DNA from 2 places in the Corynebacterium afermentans subsp. lipophilum genome. Region 1 is predicted to be linked to the other one. Evidence: predicted binding sites of a transcription regulator. Region 1 holds the regulator's gene; the other holds the start of a gene.

The links. Region 1 encodes LexA, which represses DNA repair genes until DNA is damaged. Its sites were predicted from a motif close to CGAACANNTGTTCG; they were not measured.
Region 2: CAFEL_RS10060 (HNH endonuclease signature motif containing protein) is a predicted target of LexA. The motif match lies at 2,396-2,409, and genes of this name have one in related genera.

The regions. Positions count from the first base shown of each region.
Region 1 covers NZ_CP046530.1:1,370,827-1,378,706, forward strand. Annotated here, with positions in the region: gene hrpA (ATP-dependent RNA helicase HrpA) at 1-3,226, shown strand, start outside; gene nrdR (transcriptional regulator NrdR) at 3,242-3,700, opposite strand; gene lexA (transcriptional repressor LexA) at 4,350-5,030, shown strand; gene CAFEL_RS06595 (DeoR/GlpR family DNA-binding transcription regulator) at 5,081-5,869, shown strand; gene CAFEL_RS06600 (HPr family phosphocarrier protein) at 5,954-6,223, shown strand; gene CAFEL_RS06605 (uracil-xanthine permease family protein) at 6,300-7,610, opposite strand; gene nagB (glucosamine-6-phosphate deaminase) at 7,711-7,880, shown strand, end outside.
Region 2 covers NZ_CP046530.1:2,100,398-2,108,277, reverse strand. Annotated here, with positions in the region: gene CAFEL_RS10065 (VanW family protein) at 1-739, shown strand, start outside; gene CAFEL_RS10060 (HNH endonuclease signature motif containing protein) at 785-2,308, opposite strand; gene CAFEL_RS10055 (serine aminopeptidase domain-containing protein) at 2,458-3,279, opposite strand; SAM riboswitch class IV at 3,358-3,494, shown strand; gene CAFEL_RS10050 (hypothetical protein) at 3,511-4,086, shown strand; gene CAFEL_RS10045 (hypothetical protein) at 4,071-4,376, shown strand; tRNA gene CAFEL_RS10040 (tRNA-Gly) at 4,440-4,510, opposite strand; gene dcd (dCTP deaminase) at 4,572-5,135, shown strand; gene CAFEL_RS10030 (Fic family protein) at 5,174-6,385, opposite strand; gene CAFEL_RS10025 (UDP-glucose dehydrogenase family protein) at 6,576-7,880, shown strand, end outside.

The sequences.
Region 1 (7,880 bases):
CATCATCGAGGTCTCCGGCCGCACCTACCCCGTGGAGATCCGCTACCGCCCCCTGGTGGAGCAGGTGCAAGGCAAGGACGGCTCCGTCAAGGAAGTCGACACCGACATGATCGACGGTGTGGTCGACGCCTGCAAGGAACTCATGCGCGAAGGCGAAGGCGACATCTTGTGCTTCTTCGCCTCCGAGCGCGACATCCGCGACTGCATGGAGGCCATTGAAAAACAGCACTGGCGCGGCGTGGAGGTCGTGCCCCTGTTCGGCCGCCTGTCCAACGCGGAGCAGCACCGGGTGTTTGCCCCGCACTCCGGCCGACGCATCGTGCTGTCCACCAACATCGCGGAAACCTCGCTGACCGTGCCGGGCATCCACTACGTGGTGGACACCGGCCTGGCGCGTATCTCGCGTTACTCCACGCGCACCAAGGTCCAGCGCCTGCCCATTGAGGAGATCTCCCAGGCCTCCGCCAACCAGCGCTCCGGCCGCTCCGGCCGTATCGCCGACGGCGTGGCCATCCGCCTGTACTCGGAGGACAACTTCGAAGCCCGCCCCGAGTTCACTGACCCGGAGATCCTGCGCACCAATCTGGCCTCTGTGGTGCTGCAGATGATCTCCCTGCGCTTGGGAGACATCAACGATTTCCCTTTCATCCAGCCGCCGGACCAGAAGGCCGTTCGCGACGGGTTGCTGCTCCTGCACGAGCTCGGCGCAATCTCGGGCAAGGAACGCGGCGGCGCACCGGTGCTCACTGACGTGGGGCGCGACATCGCGCGCATACCGGTGGACCCGAAGATGGCGCGCATGCTGGTGGAGGCCAACCGCCTCGGCGTGCTAGACGACGTCACCGTGATCGTGGCCAGCATGACCATCCAGGACGTGCGCGAGCGTCCCCTGGAGTACCAGGCGCAGGCGGACCAGGCCCACGCCCGGTTCAAAGACGCAACATCGGACTTCCTGTCCTCGCTGAAGCTGTGGGACTACATCGGCGATTCCCGCGACGAGCTGTCCGGCAACGCCTTCCGCAAGCGCATGAAGCGCGAGTTCTTGCACTACATGCGCATCCGTGAATGGTTCGACCTCGTGCGCCAGCTGCGCGACGTGGAGCGCCAGCTGGGCTGGTCGCGCGCCGAGAACGTCGCGGGCGAGCGCGACGCCGACGCGATCCACAAGTCGCTGCTGACAGGCCTGCTGTCCAACATCGGTGCCCGCGACGGCAATTCGAAGGAATTCCAGGGCGCGCGCGGGACAAGGTTCTTGGTGTTCCCGGGGTCGTCGCTAAGCAAAAAGCCCCCGGAGTTCCTCATGGCAGCCGAACTCGTGGAGACCTCGCGCCTGTGGGCCCGCGACGTGGCCAAGATTGAGCCCGCCTGGGTGGAAGCTGCTGCAGGCCAGCTGATGAAGCACAGCTACTCCGAACCTGTGTGGTCGCGGAAGCGTTCGGCCGCAATGGTGCACCAGAAGTCGATGCTCTACGGCGTGACCATCGTGCGCGACCGGCTTGTGCCCTACCACCGCGTCGACGCCGAGGGTGCGCGCAACATGTTCATTCGCCACGCGCTTCTTGAGGGCGATTGGAACCGCCACCACCACTTCATCGACCACAACGAAGCTCTGCTCGCCGAGGCCGCTGAGGTGGAGGAAAAGGTGCGTCGCCGCGGCCTGGTGGTGGATGAGGACACCCTCTTCGAGTTCTACGACTCACGCCTGCCTAAGAGCGTGACCACCGCCCGCCACTTCGATTCCTGGTGGAAGAAGAAGCGGGCCGAAGACAAGCACTACCTGGACTTCGACCCTGCCGCGCTTCTCGACGACGAGGGCGTGGATTCCTCCGCCACCGCCTTCCCCGAGGTGTGGCGCCAAGGCTCTATCGATTACGCGCTGCGCTACAAGTTCGAGCCGGGCGATCCTTTCGACGGCGTGACCGTGGACGTGCCCGTGCCGCTTCTAGCAAACCTGCGGCCGGAGGGCTTTGACTGGCTGGTGCCGGGGCTGCGCTCGGAGCTGGCCGCGGAGTACATCCGCACACTGCCCAAGGCCTTGCGCAAGACCGTTGTGCCGGCACCCGACTTCGCCGAGCGTGCGCTGGAGGCGATCTGGGAGAAGCAGGACGACGAAGGCGCCAGTGAGGCCGATCTGCGTGAAACTCCGTTCGCCGAGGCACTCGCTGACGCGCTGCACAGCATCGGCGGGCGAGGCATCAACGGCACCGACTTCAACCCGTCTGCGCTGCCCGAGCATCTGAAGGTGACCTTCGCCGCGATTGACCGCCGCGGCAAAGTGGTCGACCACGACACGGACCTCGGTGCACTGAAGCGCCGCCAGGCCGGCAAGATCAAGTCCTCCGTGTCCAAGGCCGGGCGCACCTCCGAGTCGGATGCGGTGGCGAAGTGGACTACCGATTCCCTCGGCGCGGTGCCGGAGACGGTGACCACGACTATCGACGGCAACGAAGTCGACGCCTACCCGGCACTCGAGGCCACCAAGAACGGCGTGAAGGTCACGGTGCACCCGACCAAGGCCGCCGCGGATGCCTCAATGGTCACAGCGACGCTGACGTTGCTGTTGCGCGAGATCACGGTCAACGCCGGACAGATGACCAAGGGGCTGCCGTTGCGCCAGAAGGTGGCGGTGGACCGCTACCCGCACGGCGGCGCCGCCGGGCTCGTCGAGGACGCCCGCGTCGCCGTGATCCGCGACCTGATGTTCTCCTCCGGCGGGCCGGTGCGTTCGCCGGAGGAGTTCGACGCGCTCGTGGCCGAAATCCGCCCTCAGGTCGCTGGTGGGGTGCGCCGCGTGGTGGTCACCTTGGCGCCGGCTCTGGCGGAGTACGCGAATATCGCGGCTGAGCTTGAGCAGTGGGAGGGCCCGGCTATCGACGACATGACGTCGCAGCTGCAGTTTTTCCTTCCGAAACACGCGGTGACTGTCCACGGCATCGGGCACTTGCAGCACCTGCCCCGCTACATTGACGCGATGCGTATCCGCCTGGAAGACATGCGGCTGGATCCGGACCGTGACGCCGACCGGCAGTCAGTGATCGATTCGGTGAAGGCCTACTTGGCGCAGCGCATGAAGGCCTTGCCCGCTGGTCGCACGAAGACAAAAGCGTACAAGGATATTTTGTGGCTAATTGAAGAGCTGCGTGTGAGTTTGTTCGCGCAGCGTTTGGGCACGCCGAAGCCGGTAAGCCAGCGGCGCATTGAGAAGAAGATTGACGCCCTGCGTTAGCCCCACGATCGCGGGTTAGAAGTCCTCGCGGTCGCGGCGGCGCATGAGCCGGATTTCAGATTCGAAGTCGTCTGCGCTCTCGAACGACTTGTACACCGATGCGAAGCGCAGGTACGCCACTTCGTCGAGGGCGCGCAGCGGTTCAAGGACTGCCAAGCCGATCTCGTGGGCGGGCACCTGCGAGCTGCCCTGGGCCCGCACAGTCTCTTCCACTTCCTGGGCAAGCCGTTTCAAGGCATCATCGGTGACATCGCGGCCTTGGCATGCTCGACGCACGCCGACGATGAGTTTGTCGCGGTCAAACGGTTCGCTCACGCCGTTGCGTTTCACAACGGTAAGGACTGCCTTTTCCACTGTGGTGAAACGTCCCCCGCACTCGGTGCACTCTCTGCGTCGACGAATCGCAGCGCCAGCTTCGACCAGCCGCGAGTCAGTCACACGGGATTGCTCGTTGTGGCAAAAAGGACAAAACACGGTTTTCCACCCCCCGGGGTCTTCAAAGGCTTGGTGTAGCCGTGAGTCTACGCCCTGCCTATCGCGCCGTTGCCACCGTGGCGCTGTGGGTGACCTGGCTGCCGGGCATAGATGAGGGATCCTGGTCTTGCGCCGAGAAGACGCCGCCAAACGCGGAACCGATAAGCAGCGCCGCAGTCATGCATGCGCCAAGCAGGAGCGTATCGCGCGTCTCGTGCCGTGTTTCGAACGCGTTCGCTTCAGTGGAACCGTCCGAAACCCGGTTTGAGGCAGAACGAGCACTCGTTCGATGGGATGCAGATATGGTTCGAACACCGGCCCCGCCGGTTCGACGCTTCGACGCAGATTCGAGGTCCCAAATCTCCGCCGGGGGAACCACGGATGCGGCGCCCGGGCGAGATGCAGATGCATTGTGTACTGGATTGATTGCAATGGACATTGTGAGTCTCCCTTCGTTTCGCGGCACACATTACGTTCGGCGCCGACACACTCGAACGTTCTAACGTTCATTTGTTCGAATACGATTACGTGTTCGATTTATAGCACCCCGACCGATAGGTGTCCACCCAAACGCTGCAACCATCGAACATGAGTGCCCTATCTGGTAGGTTCGTAGGCGCACTACGCCACCGAGTCCAAGGAGAACGTCATGGCACGAAAGAAGTCCGAGCCCGGCAACCCGGATTACAACGCACTGTCTGACCGTCAGCGCCGTATCCTCCAGGTCATTCAGGATGCTGTTGTCCTGCGCGGTTACCCGCCGAGCATCCGCGAGATCGGCGATGCCGCTGGTTTGCAGTCCACTTCGTCTGTCGCATACCAGCTCAAGGAGCTTGAAAAGAAGGGTTTCCTCCGACGCGACCCGAACAAGCCGCGCGCCGTGGATCTGCGCCAGATGCCAGAGACCGGACGCAAGCAGCGCAAGCCGCAGGAAGCGAAGCCGGAGGATTCGGGTAATGCCCGCTACGTGCCGGTGGTCGGCCAGATCGCCGCAGGCGCTCCGATCCTCGCCGAAGAGAACGTGGACACCTACTACCCGCTGCCCGAGGAGTTGCTCGGTGACGGCGATGTTTTCATGCTCAAGGTTGTCGGCGAATCCATGCGCGAGGCCGGCATCCTCGACGGCGACTGGGTAGTTGTCCGCTCCCAGCCGAACGCGGAAGAGGGCGAGTTTGTTGCGGCGCTTCTGGACGGTGAGGCGACGGTCAAGGAATTCCACCGCGACTCCACCGGTGTGTGGCTGTTGCCCCACAACGACGCATTCGAACCGATCAAGGGCGACGAGGCTGAGATCATGGGGCGTGTTATTTCGGTGTTCCGTACTCTGTAACCGGTGCGTGTGCGCCGAGAAAACACTAAGACCAAAAGCGCAGGAGATCGATGTACGCCGAAGAGCGGAGACGCCAGATCGCGTCTTTGACCGCAGTTGAAGGCCGCGTCAATGTCACCGAATTGGCGCAGCGCTTCGACGTCACCGCGGAAACAATCCGCCGGGACCTTTCGGCGCTGCACGATGAGGGCGCGGTGCAGCGCGTCCACGGCGGCGCGGTGGCCAGCCAATCGTACCGCTCTACGGAGATCCCGCTGGATACCCGCCAGCGCGCCTCGCTTGCGGCCAAGACCGCAATTGCGGAAACCGCGTTGCAGTTCGTGCCGGACACACAAAGCTGCACGATTTTTTTGGACTCGGGCACAACTATCAGCAGCTTGGGCAAGCGACTTGCAGAGACTCGCGGGGACAAGGAGTACTCGGTGGTGACCAACTCCATCCCCACCGCCTTGGAGCTGAGCGATTCCGGTTTGCACGATGTGCAGCTACTCGGTGGCAGCGTCCGTCCGATCAGTCAGGCGGTCGTCGGCAGTACTGCGCTTCGCACACTGGCCCTGTTGCGCGCTGACGTTGCGTTTGTGGGCACCAACGCGCTGTCCATCGGCCACGGTCTCTCCACCGTGGACGCCCAGGAAGCTGCGGTGAAAGCTGCGATGGTGACGAATGCCCGCAGTGTTGTTGTGTTGTGCGATTCCACGAAGCTGGGCAACGACTACGTGGTCAGCTTCGCGCCGCTGACGGATATTGATGTGGTGGTCACCGACGCTGAGGCACCCTCCGCCTTCGTGGACGAGCTGCGCTCGCACGGTATTGAGGTCGTGCTCGCGCAGACCCAATAGTGCGAGCAACATGGTGGCATCAACATCTGTTCGCGACCTACACTCGTTGCAGACCTGAATGAAATCAACGGAAAGGACACCCGAATGGCTTCCAAGACTGTGAAGGTCGGTTCCACCGTCGGGCTGCACGCACGCCCGGCCACGGTGATCGCTGACGCTGCCGGCGAGTACGACGACGAGATTCTGCTGACGCTTGTTGGCGGCGACGATGACGACGAGACGGACGCTGCTTCCTCGCTGATGATTATGGCCATGGGCGCAGAGCACGGAGACGAGGTCACCGTGACCTCCGACAACGCCGATGCCGTGGAGAAGATCGCGGCGCTCATCGAGCAGAACCTCGACGACGAGTAGGTGCTTTTCGCTTCTCGACGAGCTCACGCCCGGGCCACGCGCCCGGGCGTTTTTTACGTGCAATCAGCACCGGACGCTACGACGTCGACGGCTGAGACACCTCGAAGTTCCTGCGGTACTGCCCCTCCCCCAACGTGTCGTACGCCCAGCGCATGAGCGGGTAAACCACGATGATGCCGACCGAGCCCAGCGCGATGCCTTCCAACGTCACAGCACCGAGGTCCAAGGTGAGGTTGCCGATGCCGACAATCAGCGCGACCGCAGCCGCGGTGAGGTTGGCCGGATCGGTGAAGTCCACCTTGTTGTCCTGCCAAATACGCACACCTAGCATGCCGATGAGCCCGTAGAGCACCAGACACGCCCCGCCGAGCACGCCGGCGGGGATGGTGAAGATCACGGCGCCGAACTTCGGGATGAACGCCAGCACGATCGCAAACAGGGCGGCGACCCAGTACGCGGCGGTGGAATACACCTTCGTCGCCGCCATAACTCCGATGTTTTCGGCGTAGGTAGTTGTGCCGGATCCGCCGAAGCCGCCGGCGAGTGTGGTGGCGATACCGTCGCCGATCAGCGCGCGCCCCTGCATGTCGTCAAGATTGCGCCCGGTCATCTCCGAGACCGCTTTGACGTGGCCGACGTTCTCCGCGATCAGCACCACCAGCACCGGCAGGGTCACCAGCACCGCGGAGACATGGAACTCGGGCTGGTGAAACTGCGGCAGGCCGATCCACGGCGCGTCGGCAATGGTCTGCAGCGCGTCCTCGCTCAAGCCACCTGTTACGGCAGCAAACAGCCAACCGACGAGCACGCCGATGAGGATGGACAGGCGCGAGAGCAGCCCGCGGGTAGCCACTGTCACCACCACAACCGTCAGCAGTGTCACCCCTGCCACCCAGGGCTGGGTTTCCACGTTCGACACTGCAGTCGGCGCGAGGTTGAAGCCGATCAGGGCGACGATGGCGCCAGTGACCGCGGGCGGCATCACCGCATCGATGACCCGCTTGCCTGCCCATTCCACGACGATGCCGACGAGAATGAGCGCCGCACCGGTCAGCAGCACCCCACCCAGCTGCGCACCGACCCCGTACTGCTGCGACGCCGTCAACGGCGCGATAAAAGCAAACGAAGAGCCCAGGTAGCTCGGCACTTTATTGCGGGTAATCAGCAAAAAGATGATGGTTCCCAAGCCGGAGAACAGCAACGTGGTGTTCACCGGGAATCCCGTCAGGGTGGGCACCAGCAACGTCGCACCGAACATGGCCACCACGTGCTGCATGCCAATGCCGATGGTGCGCGGCCAGCTCAGCCGCTCGTCTGGGGCGACAACTGCCCCGGGGCGCACAGTGCGCCCGTCTCCGTGAAGGGTCCAACCGAAAGTGTTAGTCACGAAACGCCATTATCACCCCGCCAGCCCAAATTTCCTGTTCCGGGGGTAGTTGCCGGGCAAAGTACACAGCTCTCAGAGTGCGCTTGCTATTTTGGCCATCATGGAAATTATTGTGCGCCCCACTGCCAAAGAAGTAGGTGTCTCCGCAGCCGACATCATCGAACCGTTCGTTCGCGATGGCGCGACGCTCGGCCTGGCCACGGGCTCGACCCCGAACCCGACGTACATGGAGCTGGCCCGCCGCCACCGCGAGGAGAACTTGAGCTTCGC
Region 2 (7,880 bases), 730 kb from region 1:
CGGCGGCGAGCCCCGCACGTGGGACGCGGTGTACAAGGACGTGCCCGCGCAGTTCACCACCGAGCAGGCGCAAAACGCGACCTTCAACGACGTGGTCGGCTCGTTCACCACCAGTGGCTACTCGGGCGCGTCCGGCACCAACATTGCGCTGGTGGCACAGACCGTCAACGGCGCGATTGTGAACCCGGGCGAGACGTTCTCCTTGAACGGCTACACCGGCCCGCGCGGTCCCGCGCAGGGGTATGTGGAGTCCGGCATCATCCTCAACGGGCGCGCGGATACCGCGGTCGGCGGGGGCATCTCCCAGTTCGCCACCACCTTGTATAACGCCTCCTACTTCGCCGGCATGACGGATGTGGCGCACATGCCGCACTCTTACTACATCTCCCGTTACCCGGCGGGCCGCGAGGCAACCGTGTACGAGGGCGCGATCGACCTGCAGTTCCGCAACGACAGTCCGTACCCGGTGCGCATCGCCACCGATGTCGGTGGCGGGGAAGTCACGGTGAGCCTGATGGGTGTCAAGACCGTGACCGTCGAGTCTGTCAACGGTGGCCGGTGGGCGCAGACGCAGCCGCAGCCGGTGAACGTTTCCGGCTCGAGCTGTGTGCCGTCATCGGGCGCGCCGGGGTTCACTACGTCCGACACCCGCATCATTTCCGATCTTGCCGGAAATGAGCTCAGCCGGGAGACCCAGACCACGGTGTACGACCCGCAGCCGATCGTGCGCTGCGGTTAGCACGCTGAGGTACCCCGCGCGGCACTCCACGCCGCGCGTCTAACTTCAGGCTGAGTTTCCGCCCCGGTCTGGGCCGGCCCTGGACCCATCGCCGAGATCAAATAACGGAGGATCGGTGGTGGTCTGGTTCGGCGGGTCGTCGAACGCGGGGTATTTCTTCCGCACCCGCCGAATAGTCCTCTGGCCAGGCGATTGTTGGTACTGGTGCGTGGTGGTTGGTGTCGGTGGCCCACCGTCGGCGGGGTGGTGGGTGATGTCCCAGGTGGAGGGGTCTTTGTCGAAATATCCCTTGCCGCCGGCGCCGTCCCTGTTGTCGTTGTTGCACATGTGGTGCTCGCGGCACAGGAGGACAAGGTTTTCCAGGTCCGTGAGCCCACCGTGCAGGTACGACTGGATGTGGTGGGCTTCCAGTTCCACGCCCGGCTTGGTGCATCCGGTCCAGGCGCACACCTGCTGCATGGCCAACAGCACCAGTTTCTGCTCCACGCTGGCCAACCGCGCCCGCCCGAGGGACAGTGGCACCCCGGTGCAGGAGTCCAGTTGGAGGGCAAACGAGTCGCCCGCCAGCCCGAGCCGGACCATGTCCAGAGCGGTCAAGGACACGGAGGTGTTGGTGGCGAACTCGGTGTAGGCGTCCGCGCCCATGAGGTCCTCTAGTGTCAGTGTCATCACCACGGTGCCGATGCCCTTGCGCGCCACAGCCGATGAGTTCGCGTGGTTGCCAACGATGTCCATGAGTTGGTCGAACCGCCGTTGCCCGCGGGTGCGCTTGTCCTCGGCACCGGGAGGCAGGTTCGCCCCGGGTGACTCGCCTGCGGCCAGCGCGGCCTCGAACGCGGCGCGGCTGGCTTTGTCGAAGTAGATCTGCCCCCAGGAACCGCCGTCGGAGTCCTCCTCGCTGAAGGTCATGGTGCGCTTTTTAAACGCAGCGAGCGGGTCCTTCTTGCCTTCGTAGTCCCGGCCCTTGCGGTTGGCGCGCTTGACCAGTTTGTTCACGTACTTCCGCAGCTCCTCCGCGGACATCGTTTCCGCGGCCTCGAGCGCCTGCGCGAAGATTTCGTCGCGGCCCGGGTCCGAGTGCTCGTTGAGCTGCATCAGCGCCCGTTCGATGATGCGCTTCTTCTCCGCGTTGGCCTTCGCGGCCGCCTTCCGGGCGCGCTCTTTGGCCTTGCGCGCCTCTTCCTTGCGGCGCTCCTCTTCCTCGGCCTGTTTCTTGCGTTCTTCTTCGTCCATGAGCGGATCCGAGGGCGGCGTTGGCACCTCTACCTCGCCGAACATCGTCTTCGCCTGGTTGAGCAGGCTAAAGGCGTCGGCTCGGGGGAGCCCGAGCTGTTTGGTCAAATACTCCACAGGGTGGTTCGCGCCGACTAGCTTGCCCGCCCCATCTCGCTCGCAGAGGTGCGCAAACGCGATGTTCGCGTTGGACAGGAGCGGCAGCGCCGCGTGCAGCCGCTCCATCGCCTGGTGTGTGGACAGTAGGTGGAGGGATTCGGGCTGCATCAGCAGCGCCTCGAGCGCCTTCAGGCTATCGACGAGCTGGTCCACGTGGTGGTCAATCACCGTGGTCATGGCCGGATCCCTCCCTTCAGAGTCGCACCGTCAACGAATGGACAATGCACACGCTACGACACGCCTCCGACACGACCACACAAAACACGAACACACGTTCGAATAACCCCATATGGCCAGCAACTTTAGCCCGTCGATAAGCGTCATACTCAGTCGAAACTTGCGGGCGGCACATGGTCGCCCACGTCGCGCAGCAGCCCCCAAGCGGTGAGCTCCGCGTAGAGCGGATCGCGCGGCATGAGCGCGTGGTAGGGCGCGTAGCCGTCGTACCACTGCCCGGAGTCGATGTTTGCCACGTCCGCCCCCGGCGCGGCCTGAAGCATCGACGCGGACGCCGGCGTGACCACGGTGTCCGCCGGCGAGTAAATGGAGGTGTACACGATTCCCGGCACGGTGTCCGGGCCGCTCGCGAACTCGCGCAACCAGGCAGAACCTGCGAGCTGCTGCGCCGCCCCCGGGGCGAGCAGTGCGGTGAGGTGCGGGTGCTTCGAGGCGATCTCGCCCATCCGTCCGGCTAGCCCGCGGAAGTCGGTGCCGTGGAAGTTGCCGCCCATCGCCACCACGCGCCGCACTTTCGCCGCGCCCCCGCGCGAGATGAACAGCTTGGTCATCAGCGCGCCTTGCGAGTGCGCCACAATATCCACCTGCTCCGCGCCGGTTTTCCGCAGTACGCGGTCCACGTGTTCCTCCACGTCGCCGACGATGGAGTTGAGGTCGCCGGTGCCGAAGAACCCCGGCGCAATCATGTCGCCGTAGTCGTACCCCCACACCCAAAACCCCTGCTCGCGCAGCCTATGTGCGTTCATCTCAAACGCCGCGGTGCGGGAGTTAATACCGTGTATGTATATCACCGGCGTGGGGTGCTCGGGCTGAAAATTCCGGTCGTTGAACGGCATCGCCGGCCGGTTTTGCAGCCCGCGCACCGCCCCGTACCCGGCCGCCAGTGTCATCATCGCGCTGCTCAGTTTCATTCTTCTGAGCATATTGCTTATCGACGTCCTCCGGCCCCCACTTGCAGTAGACCAAGCGGTCTGTTATTGTTCTGAGCGGATCACGAAGTCCGACGGCCCCGCCGCAACGGGGCAAAGCCTCCCGGCTCGTCGGCTGGCAACCGCGCATATCGCGCACGGTGCCCCCGGGAGAAGATCCGCCGGCACGCGCAACCGCCGCGCCGGAAGTGCGATTCTCAAAGGAGATCAACCATGTCTTCCGACATGCCAGAAATGTCCACCCCGTCCATCTTCGCCAACGACTGGGTCCCCGCAACCCTGGGCAGCGTCAACATCACCACCGTCACCTTCACCCTCGACGGCACCGATGAGACCGTCACCGCGGAATTCCCGTCGGCCATGGAGGCGTTCGACTTTGTCGGCCGCACCGGTCCAAAGTTCGAGTACTCCGCCATCGAAGGTGCAATCCGCGACCAAAACGGCACCGTAGTCCCGCTGCCGGAACCCGCTGAGCGCATCCCGTGCGGACACGACCAGTGCGATCTGGTGGCCGACGGTCACAAAGGGCACTGGATCCCGGTGTTGCGCGCCGCCAACGGCCCCAAGGAGGATTGGCTGCCCATCACCATCATCGAACACGACGGCAACAAGCTGATCTTTTCCGTCGAAGACGGCGTGTACACCTGTTACCACCACAACCCCGAGCGTTTGGCCAACGCGGTTGACTACAACCGCGAGTGGCCCGTGTTGCGCGGCGAGTTTAACGGCCACGGCTACCCGGTGAGCGTGGTGTCCTCGAAGCCGATCGGACCGTGCAGCCACGCATAATGCTTTTCGACGACCTCCCGGACCCCAACGCTTTCCTCGTCGCTACCCGCAATTTCCAAAACGGGCGCTACTTCACCGTGAACGTGGGGCAGCTCTTGCTCGCGTTTCGGTTCCCGAATTCGAAGGAGGCGCTGCAGTGCATCCGCCGCGTGGGCTTCATCTTCGAGTATTCGCCGGGGCGCAACGTGTTTCGAAACTGCTCAGGCGACCTGCTTCCCACCCCGCCGGTGTGGGTGGCGCGGCGCTACGTGGACGCGGACGAGTGTGAAGTTGAAGGTGTACGGCCCTGAGGTGCCGTGGAAAATCCGCTACTTCTTATAGGCCCGCGGGCACGCCCCCTGAGAAGAAAAGAGAGCCGGCGACGAGAATCGAACTCGCACTCTCAGCTTGGGAAGCTGATGTTCTACCACTAAACTACGCCGGCAGCTCTGACAACTTTAGCACCACGGAATCGTGGCCCAAAACAGGGAAGTACACTCTGATTCGTGTTGCTTTCAGATCACGACATCCGCGATGCCATTGACTCCGGCCACCTCGGTATCGACCCATTCGACGCCGAGCTTATTCAGCCGAGTTCGATCGATGTGCGCATTGACAAGTTCTTCCGCGTTTTCAACAACTCGAAGTACACGCACATCGACCCGAAGCAGGAGATGCCGGATCTGACCACGCTCGTTGAGGTGCCGGACGGCGACGCGTTTGTCTTGCACCCCGGCGAGTTCGTGCTCGCCTCCACCCTCGAGTGCTTCACGCTGCCCGCGGACCTGGCGGGCCGTCTCGAGGGTAAGTCCTCCCTGGGGCGCCTGGGTCTGCTCACGCACTCCACCGCAGGCTTCATCGACCCAGGTTTTTCCGGCCACATCACCTTGGAACTGTCCAACGTGGCCAACCTGCCCATCGTCCTATGGCCGGGCATGAAGGTCGGCCAGCTCGCGCTGTTCAACATGACCTCGCCCGCGGACACCCCGTACGGCTCCGGCAAGCTCGGCTCGAAATACCAGGGCCAGCGCGGCCCCACCCCATCGAAGGCGTACCTGAACTTCCGGTAGGGGCTTTTGCTTATCGACGAGCCAAAGGCCCGCCCCGCTCAGTACTCTGACAAACGCAAGTATTCACGGCCCTGAGAAGTGAGTTCGAGCGTGAGCGGACGCTTGGATGCGGATTGGATTAGGCCCTCCGCCTCCAGGCGTTCTGCTGCGGGGCGGACGGTGTTCCAAGAGCGCCCCATTGCTGAAACTGCTTCTTTGAGGGGGAAGGGGAGATCCGGACTAAAAAGAAATGCCTGCGCGGCTAAGAAAAGTAAGTCGCGTTCGTATTCGTCTCGATTTACCGAGGATAAAACCTCCTGCAAACTATGTAACTGGGAATGCTTTTGATCCAGTGATGTCTCCAAGTCATTCTGAGCATCGATCAGCATCTCGAGAATGGCTTTGAGGAAGAAAGTTCCCTCCCCGTAGTTCATCGCGTTTTCCGTCTCTACGAAAGCCGCGTAGTACTTCTTCCTCTGGAGCGAGAACTGGTGAGAGAGGGACATCGAGGTCGGTGGAGAAAGGACCTCGAGGGCCTTGAATGCGAGAAGAAAGCGTCCCATACGGCCGTTACCGTCGTAAAACGGGTGAGTGTACTCAAACATGAAGTGGCCGACGAGCGCGTTGATAAGGACATGGGTTTCATCTTGTTGGGTGTCTAGGAACGTCCGCATGCGCTCTTCAATGTTGTCTTCGCCGAGGGGAGCTTTGTGAACTCCCTTCATGCCATCGTGAATCTCTACTGTTCCTGCTCGGAACAATTGCCCGTCGGGACGATCCGCTTCATCGATTTCTTTCGCAAGTAACTTGTCGTATTCAGCGCGGAGGGATGCGGGAGTCCGCGGGAACTCTGGTCGATCATTAGGGTTAAGCAGCGACTCGTAGAAGGCAACCATTTCGCGAAAACGCTTATGCGGTCCGGTTGAGGGGCGGGTTAGAGCTTCCGCAATTTCTTGACGGGTCGAATGCACGCCCTCAATCTGATTGGTCGCTTTGATTTCCTCAATGAGCAGGCCAGTCAGGTAGTGGCTACCTGCTACGCCTGGGAGCGTGGACCACTTGTGGGAAATTCGGAGGTCCGTCCTCCAGACCTGCTCCAAAAGCGACTGAATCTCTGCAGTTAGTACCGCGAAAAGTTGATGTTTGCCTACTGTGAAGTCCCAATGAAGCGCAGCTGGGGATGAAAATCGGGAGATGTACTCCGCCTCTGCAGCCCGTTGGCCGTCTGGGGATTTGTGAAACACTGTCTTCAGGTTTTTGTAGTTGTCCATTTCCAGAGCGTCCTTTACGGGTCAGAATCTTCAATTCTGGAATTTTAGCGAAATCTCCATCTATCTATTTTGCAAAAAATACGATTTTGAAAAATAGAGCCCGCGAGGAGCATATGAATTTCCGCTGCTACAAATATGCACACATTGCTCACCCTGCCGAGCCCGCCGGTCCACGGCATAATGGCCTGTTATGCGGATGACTGTGATTGGCACTGGTTACCTCGGGGCGACGCACGCTGCGTGCATGGCTGAACTCGGCCACGAGGTGCTGGGGGTAGACGTTGACGAAACCAAGATCGAGGCGCTGAAGAACTCCAAGGTGCCGTTCTACGAGCCGGGCTTGCCCGAGGTGCTCGAGCGCAACATCGAAGCAGGCCGACTTGGCTTTACGACGAGCTACGCCGAGGCCGCCGCGTTCGCGAACGTGCACTTCATCGGTGTGGGCACCCCGCAGCAGCGCGGCTCCTACGCGGCGGACACCCGCTACGTCGAAGCCGTCATCGACGATCTGGTGCCCCAGCTCGAAGGCGAGCACCTGATCCTGGGTAAGTCCACCGTCCCGGTCGGCACTGCCGCCGCCCTGCAGGAGCGCGCCGACACACTCGCCGCCGAGCACGGCAACAAAGCCAGCGTCGAGATCGCGTGGAACCCGGAGTTCCTCCGCGAAGGCTACGCGGTCAAAGACACCATCGAGCCGGACCGGATCGTGCTAGGCCACCGCGCCGAGAACTCCCGCGCGGAGGAGATCGCCCGCGAGATCTACGCCACCCCGCTGGAAAACGACACCCCGTTCATCGTGACGGATTTGCAGACCGCGGAGCTGGTGAAAGTCTCCGCCAACGCCTTTTTGGCCACGAAGATCTCGTTTATCAACGCCGTAAGTGAGGTGTGTGAGAACGTCGGCGCGGACGTGACCCAGCTTGCGGACGCCATCGGCTACGACGACCGCATCGGCCGCAAGTTCCTCGGCGCCGGCCTGGGCTTCGGCGGCGGGTGCCTGCCCAAGGACATCCGCGCGTTCATGGCGCGCGCCGGCGAGGTCGGAGCCGACCAGGCGCTGACCTTCCTCCGCGAGGTGGACGCGATCAACATGCGTCGCCGCCAGCGCGTGATCGACCTGGCGCGCGAGGAGCTCGGCAGCGTTATCGGCCGCAACATCACCGTGCTCGGTGCCGCGTTCAAGCCGAACTCGGACGACGTGCGCGACTCGCCCGCGCTCGCCGTGGCCGGCCAGCTCTCGCTCGCCGGAGCAAGCGTGCGCGTCTACGACCCGCAGGGCATGGACAACGCCCGCAAGGTGTTCCCCACCCTCGACTACGCCGTCAGCCTCGAAGACGCCCTGCGCGGCGCGGAGCTGGTCATCCTCGCCACCGAATGGCAAGAGTTCAAGGAGATGGATCCGCAGTGGGCGGCGGAGCTCGTCGACAAGCAATTGCTTATCGACGGACGAAACGTCCTCGACGCCCAGCAGTGGCAGCAGGCGGGCTGGCAAATG